Regions from separate parts of the Allorhizobium sp. Av2 genome, predicted to be linked through region 1. Evidence: predicted binding sites of a transcription regulator. Region 1 holds the regulator's gene; the other holds the start of a gene.
What was found. Region 1 encodes LexA, which represses DNA repair genes until DNA is damaged. Its sites were predicted from a motif close to TGTTCNNNNTGTGTTCNG; they were not measured.

Region 1 (3,417 bases):
GCGGCGTTGTCACCAATGGTGCAGGACCGGTCGTGGCTTTCGATGCAAATGGTGACTACGCCCTGACGCCACCGCCACTGGAAGCACTGGCCGATGTGACTGGGGCTGGAGATTCGCTTTGTGCAGGAGTGCTTTCGCAAAGAGTGAATGACAGTCCCTTGCCGCTGGCGTTGCGCCACGGTGTTGCCTTGGCTGGCCTGACCCTGCTATCAGACAGGGCAACAGACGAGGATCTCACCGCAGATCGCCTCGCCGTGCGCCTTGGCCTTGTTGGCGAGCCGCGCGCCCTTTCCCGCCAAACGAGTTCCTGATCATGACCCGTTCGATTTCCCCGCTCCTGCCCATCGTTTACGCCCGCGAAGTGGCTGCGGCCAAGACGCGCAACGCTCCAATAGTCGCGCTGGAATCCACCATTATCACCCATGGCATGCCCTATCCGAAAAATGTCGAGATGGCGCAAAGCGTGGAGGCAATCATTCGCGACGGTGGTGCGGTCCCAGCGACCATTGCAGTGATTGAAGGCGTTTTGCATATCGGGCTGGAAGAAGATCAGCTGCAAAAACTGGCGCAAATGACTGATGTCCTAAAAGTCTCTCGTGCCGATCTCGCTTACGCCATTGCCGAACGCCGCACCGGCGCTACCACGGTAGCCGCGACGATGATCGCCGCCGCCCGCGCCAACATCTCAGTTTTTGCCACCGGCGGCATCGGCGGCGTGCATCGTGGCGCAGAAGAAAGCTTCGACATTTCAGCCGACCTGGAAGAACTGGCGCGTACTCCGGTCATCGTCGTCTGCGCCGGAGCAAAAGCCATTCTTGATATTCCCAAGACCTTGGAAGTCTTGGAAACCCGTGGCGTACCTGTCGTGACTTACGACAGCGACGAGTTTCCAGCCTTCTGGTCGAGAGAATCGGGCTTGAAAAGCCCACTCAAACTGGAAAGCCCGGCGGCAATTGCCAATTTCCAGAAGGTACGCGACCAATTGGGCGTCGACGGCGGCATGTTGATCGCCAATCCCGTGCCGGAAGCAGACGAAATTGCGCGCGAGGAGATGGAAATCTATATTGGCCGGGCGTTGGCCGCTGCCGAACGCGAGGAAATCACCGGCAAAGCCGTGACGCCTTTCCTGCTCGACGCAATCTATCACCTCACCGACGGCCGCAGCCTGATTACCAATATCGCGTTGGTGGAAAACAACGCGCGTCTTGCAGCGGAAATTGCCGTCGCGATGCTGTAAGCCACTGATATCGAAGCGGATCGGGGGTGATAATGTCCCCGATCAAACTCTGCGACAGATTATTGTCGTTGTTTTACCGTTGCCTATGCGTGCTGCACCGACTTGCAACAAAATTTCATTCTGCAATTTCACCTTTTAGATAGTATCCATTTTCTCTCTCTTTCTGCCAATTCCCAACTGACAGGCGTCAGATCAAGAAAGCAAAGACTTACTGTTTCGATACGAGCCTCTCAACCTCCCATATTTAAAGGATGCTTCTGGTCCCGCTCCTTCTCAAGACCGTCTATCGGTGCGTCATCGAAGGAAATTTGCAAGAAGGACTTGCGGAACACAACTGGAACAGATAGCGTATGTTCTGTATTTGTTTCATAATTCAAAGGGTAGGTCCCAATGCTGACTCGCAAGCAACAGGAACTTTTGCTGTTTATACACGAGCGCATGAAGGAGTCTGGGGTGCCGCCCTCCTTCGATGAAATGAAGGACGCTCTGGACCTCGCCTCCAAATCCGGCATTCACCGGCTGATCACCGCTTTGGAAGAGCGCGGCTTCATCCGTCGCTTGCCAAATCGCGCGCGAGCACTGGAAGTGATCAAGCTGCCGGAGGCCATGACGTCCAGCATACCGCCCCGACGCACAGGATTTTCGCCATCCGTCATTGAAGGCAGCCGAGGCAAGTTGCAGGCAGTGCCATCCGCTCCGGCCAAACCGGTCGAGGAAGTACGCAATTCCTCATCCATACCAGTGATGGGCCGTATCGCGGCAGGCGTGCCGATCTCCGCTATCCAGAACAACACCCATGACATTTCCGTGCCGATGGAAATGCTGGGCAGCGGCGAACATTACGCCCTTGAGGTCAAAGGCGATTCGATGATCGAAGCCGGCATTCTCGATGGTGACACGGTGATCATCCGCAACGCCACCACGGCCAATCCGGGCGATATCGTCGTTGCTCTGGTAGACGACGAGGAAGCCACCTTGAAACGCTTCCGCCGCCGTGGGGCGTCGATCGCGCTGGAAGCTGCCAATCCGGCCTATGAAACCCGGATTTTCGGACCGGACCGGGTAAAAATCCAGGGCAAGCTCGTCGGTCTTATTCGTCGCTATCACTAAGCTCTCTGCCATCTCCAGCGCCTGACTGGGCGTCGTCGCTGGCAGCAGATGGAACATTGGCGTGGGCCGTACCATCCGGCCGGTCATAGCGATTGCTGCGCCAGTCGAAATAACGATGGCGAGTCCAGGGCCGATACTGATTTTGAAATGCCGTAACGATATGCAGCGTTCGTGTGGCGGGATCACCAAGCGTGATTTCCATTGCACCGAACCGTCGCAAATCGTTACGGGTCAGGACTTTCGGGGGACGTGACAGCATCGTTCCAGCGGTAGCGGCCTTCTCGGTTTGCGAGAACGCGAGAGGTTCACCCGATTCTATTCGGGACGGGGAATTCTGGTCCGAGTTTGAGGCACCGCCCGTCACGTGGCTATCCGTGTGCACGGCAACGTCCTGCCCCGGTACCGTAGTTGCACTGGCTGCAGAAATCTCTCCCGCTTGCGTCCGGCTAATCGTTTGGGAGCGAACGGACGGGCTGCTGTTGTCAGATGCCAGCACATCATCATCGGCCATCATCCGTTCATTTTCAACGTCCAACCCAGTGCCGTCTTCCGTAGCGTCCCGGATAACGGTCATTCCGGTGTTTTCAGAGGAAGCAGTTGATGCCATCGGCGCCTTGCAGACGGCATCGCGACTGACCTCAGTCGAGACGATCAGGTCGGACAGGGCGCAGGCGGCCTGGCTATAGTCGCGGTTCTGTACCAGGCTGACTGTCCAACCATTGCTGAGTCTTGCCAGGCAAAAGGCATCGGTGCGGCAATGGAAAAGATCAGGTTTTTTATCGGCCTTCTCCTTTGCCACCCTCATCTCCGCCATAGCCTGTTGTGGCTCGACCGGCTCCCTTCCCTTGGCATTTTGGCCGCCCGTCTTTGGTTTTGTTTTTCCGGCCCGCGTTGTTTCCCCCGCTCCCTGTTGGCCTTTTTCCATTTCGACAGCTGCCAGCTTGGGCAATATTTCAGGCGCAATCGGATCGGCAATGTCGAGCACTGAGCGCCATTGGTTGAAAACGAAACCCGGCGGACGCTTCTTGTTGGTGGCAACGGTCAAGACATTGCGGTCGTCGGTCCGAAAC
Region 2 (3,417 bases), on a different replicon from region 1:
GCAACCGGATGATCTCGGCTCCCTTGAAGCCCGTGCCGACGCTTCCGACGTGGACGAGATCGCCATCGCGGTAGGCGGCAAGCGCTAACGAGCCGAAGCCGGCTAGGTACGATGCGGACCTCTCATAGCCGACGATGAAGAAAGCCTCGCTCTGGATGCATTTGACTTTTACCCAATCCCCGGTCCGGCCCGAACGATAGGGCTGATCGAGGCGCTTGCCGACGATGCCTTCCAGGCCGAGGCGGCAGACATGCTCAAGCAGGACAGCTGGCTCGGCATCGAGTGTTTCTGATATCCGAATGGCGCTGGCTTCATTCGTTGGGCCGTTTATCGTGTCCTCGAGAAGGTGTCGGCGCGAACGGTATTCAACACCGCGCAGATCGTGCCCATCCAGATAAACAAGATCGAAAGCGTAAAGAACGGCGTGGGAGGCGCGCCTGCCAGCTTGTTTGCCGGATGCACCCAGCGATTGCTGCAGCAGCCCGAAATCCGGCCGCCCCTCATCGTCGAGCACGACGGCTTCCCCATCGATGATCATCGTCGCCGGCCCCAGCGCTCGGGCGGCCTGCTCTATGGCCGGAAACCGATGTGTCCAGTCGTGGCCGCCGCGGGTAAGGATCCGGATCCGCTGGGGCTCGATATGGACCGCAAGGCGATAGCCATCCCATTTCAGCTCCCAACTCCATTCGTTTCCGGTGGGAGGCTTAGCCTTCAATAGGGCCAGCGCCGGCTCGACGCGATCAGGTATGGGATCGAAGAGGAGCTGTGGTTGAGCTGGATTACGCTTCCTGCGCGGCTTTGAGCGGATCGGCGGCTCGGTGTCGCGAAGGAGGGGTTTTGATCTCGGAGGCCTCGTCATCCGGCCAGTTCATCAGAAAAACCTTAATAATACTGTGACTATCCCTATATTGTCCCCGCTATTCACCGATCAGGACATAAGACTGTAGAAGCCAGCGAAATTTCTTGGTCGCAGCTATTCACCTGATTCTCATGAAGAATCTCGAACTTCTAATGTTCGGAACAATACTCGTACGTTTTTGCCGCCTTGACTCCTTTCTCATATGGGAACAAAAACAGAACATTGACATTTGCACGACATGAAGTCGCCCTGCCAACACGACCTTGAAGGGAGCCGTGAACAATGACTGCTGCCCGCGAAAGGGTAATCTGCGATCTGCGGGAGCGTATTGCATCGCTCGAAACCAGCACGGCGAAAAAAGCCGGTTGGTTGCCATTTGGCGTGCCGGATATGGATGCGGTTCTGCCTGGCGGCGGCCTTGCTCATGGCGCGCTTCACGAATTTGCCGGTGGTGGATCGGGCACCGTCGATGGTGCGGCCGCTGCTCTTTTTGCAGCCGGCATAGCGGCACGGACGAAGGGGCCGATCGTGTGGTGTCTGACGCGACCAGATCTGTTTTTCCCCGCGCTTGCGCAGGTCGGACTGCATCACGACCGGATAATCTTCGTCGAGTCCGACAAGGAGGAAGACGTGCTCGCCAATATGGAGGAGGGGCTGTCCTTTGGTGGGCTCGGCGCCGTCGTCGGTGAACTCGTTCGCCTGCCGATGGTCAGCTCGCGCCGCCTGCAGCTGGCGGCCGAGCGCACGGGGACAATGGCATTGGCTGTGCGTCGTTGGAGGCGGCAGACAGAGGCCAATGATTTCGGGCAGCCGACGGCGTCGACCACGCGGTGGCGGGTGAGCGTCATGCCATCGGAGGATTTGCCAGTGCCGGGTGTGGGGAGGGCCCAATGGTTGCTGGAATTGATGCGCGTGAAAGCGGGTGAATGTGCTGAGTTTCTCGTGAGGGCGTGCGATGACAAGGGTTGTCTCGATCTATCTTCCGGATCTGCCGACGGATCGCATTCGTCGCGCCGATCCGTCTATTCCGCCTGAACAGGCGATCGCTGTGATTGCCAGGAGCGGCTCGAAACGCTGGGTATCGGCGGCCGACGCAGCCGCCAGACAAGCCGGCGTTCATGTGGGCATGCCGGCTGCGAAAGCACAGGCGCTGTTTCGCGGCCTGATGCTGGTCGATGCGGATCCTGTAAAGGATGCCGCAGCACTCGAACGCATTACCCTTTGGGCGCTGACGCTCTATTCGCCGATCGTCGCGGTCGATGGGATCGACGGGATCGTCATGGACACAGAGGGTGCCGATCACCTGCAGGGCGGAGAGCTGGCGATGGTGACGAAGATCGCCAATCAATTCCTGGCAAAGAAACTCACTCCCCGGGTCGCGATCGCCGACACCTGGGGTGCAGCACACGCCTGCGCCCGTGCCATCAGCCGCGAAACGGTCATCGTGCCTTCAGGTGAGACCGTCCGCGCCGTCGAGAAGCTGCCGATATCGTTGCTGCGCCTTCCCGGGAAAGTCGTCAGCGATCTGCGCACGCTTGGCTTCCGGACCGTCGGCGAATTGGCCAACACGCCGCGCGCGCCGCTGACCCTTCGTTTCGGCCCGGAGATTGGCCGGCGGCTGGACCAGATGTTTGGCCGCGCCTGCGAACCGATCGATCCGATCCGCACCGCCGAGCTCGTCGAGATGAGCCGCGCCTTCGCCGAACCGATCGGTGCTGCCGAAACCATCAACAAATATGTCGGCCGGCTGGTCGTGCAACTGATCGAGGAGCTGCAAAGGCGCAGCCTTGGTGTCCGGCGCGCCGACCTGATCGTCGACAAGGTCGATGGCACACGGCAGGCGATCCGCGCTGGCACCGTGAAGCCGGTGCGCGACGTCGCCTGGCTGACGAAGCTGTTTCGCGACCGGACGGAGAAGATCGAGCCGGGCTTCGGGATCGAAAAGCTCACTCTGGTCGCGGTGATGGCTGAGCCCCTGGAGGAGCGCCAGAAATCCTCCTCGCTGGTCGAGGAGGAAGTGAAGGACGTGACGCCGCTGATCGATATCTACGGCAACCGCGGGCAGCGCGTCTATCGGGTGGCACCGGTTGCCACCGATGTTCCAGAGCGCTCCGTCCAGCGCATCAGTCCTGCTGCCGATCCGGTCGAGGTTACCTGGGTTAGCCATTGGCGCCGGCCGGTCCGGCTGCTGGCCCGTCCGGAGCTGATCGAGGCAATCGCCTTGCTACCGGACCGCCCGCCGGTTTCGATCACCTGGCGCGGCAAGCGGCGGAAGGTCAAGCGGGCCGATGGGCCCGAGCGGATCTTTGGCGAGTGGTGGCAGCGCGACGCGGAGATGGAGGCGGTGCGGGACTATTTCGTCATCGAAGACGAGGCCGGCGAGCGTCTCTGGGTGTTTCGCTCCGGTGATGGCATCGATCCTGAAACCGGAAGTCACCGCTGGTTCGTGCACGGGATCTTCGCATGAGCTATGCCGAGCTGCAGGTCACGACCCATTTTTCCTTCCTGCGCGGCGCAAGCTCGGCGCAGGAACTGTTCGAGACCGCCAAGGCTCTTGG

Region 2: the regulator LexA is predicted to act here: its motif matches at 1,064-1,081, upstream of FS819_RS27585 (ImuA family protein).

What each region holds. Positions count from the first base shown of each region.
Region 1 is NZ_CP192696.1:1,702,557-1,705,973, forward strand. It holds gene FS819_RS08190 (carbohydrate kinase family protein) at 1-311, shown strand, start outside; gene FS819_RS08195 (pseudouridine-5'-phosphate glycosidase) at 314-1,237, shown strand; gene lexA (transcriptional repressor LexA) at 1,628-2,347, shown strand; gene FS819_RS08205 (ComEC/Rec2 family competence protein) at 2,328-3,417, opposite strand, start outside.
Region 2 is NZ_CP192700.1:47,731-51,147, forward strand. It holds gene ligD (non-homologous end-joining DNA ligase) at 1-859, opposite strand, end outside; gene FS819_RS27585 (ImuA family protein) at 1,142-1,894, shown strand; gene FS819_RS27590 (Y-family DNA polymerase) at 1,815-3,326, shown strand; gene FS819_RS27595 (error-prone DNA polymerase) at 3,323-3,417, shown strand, end outside.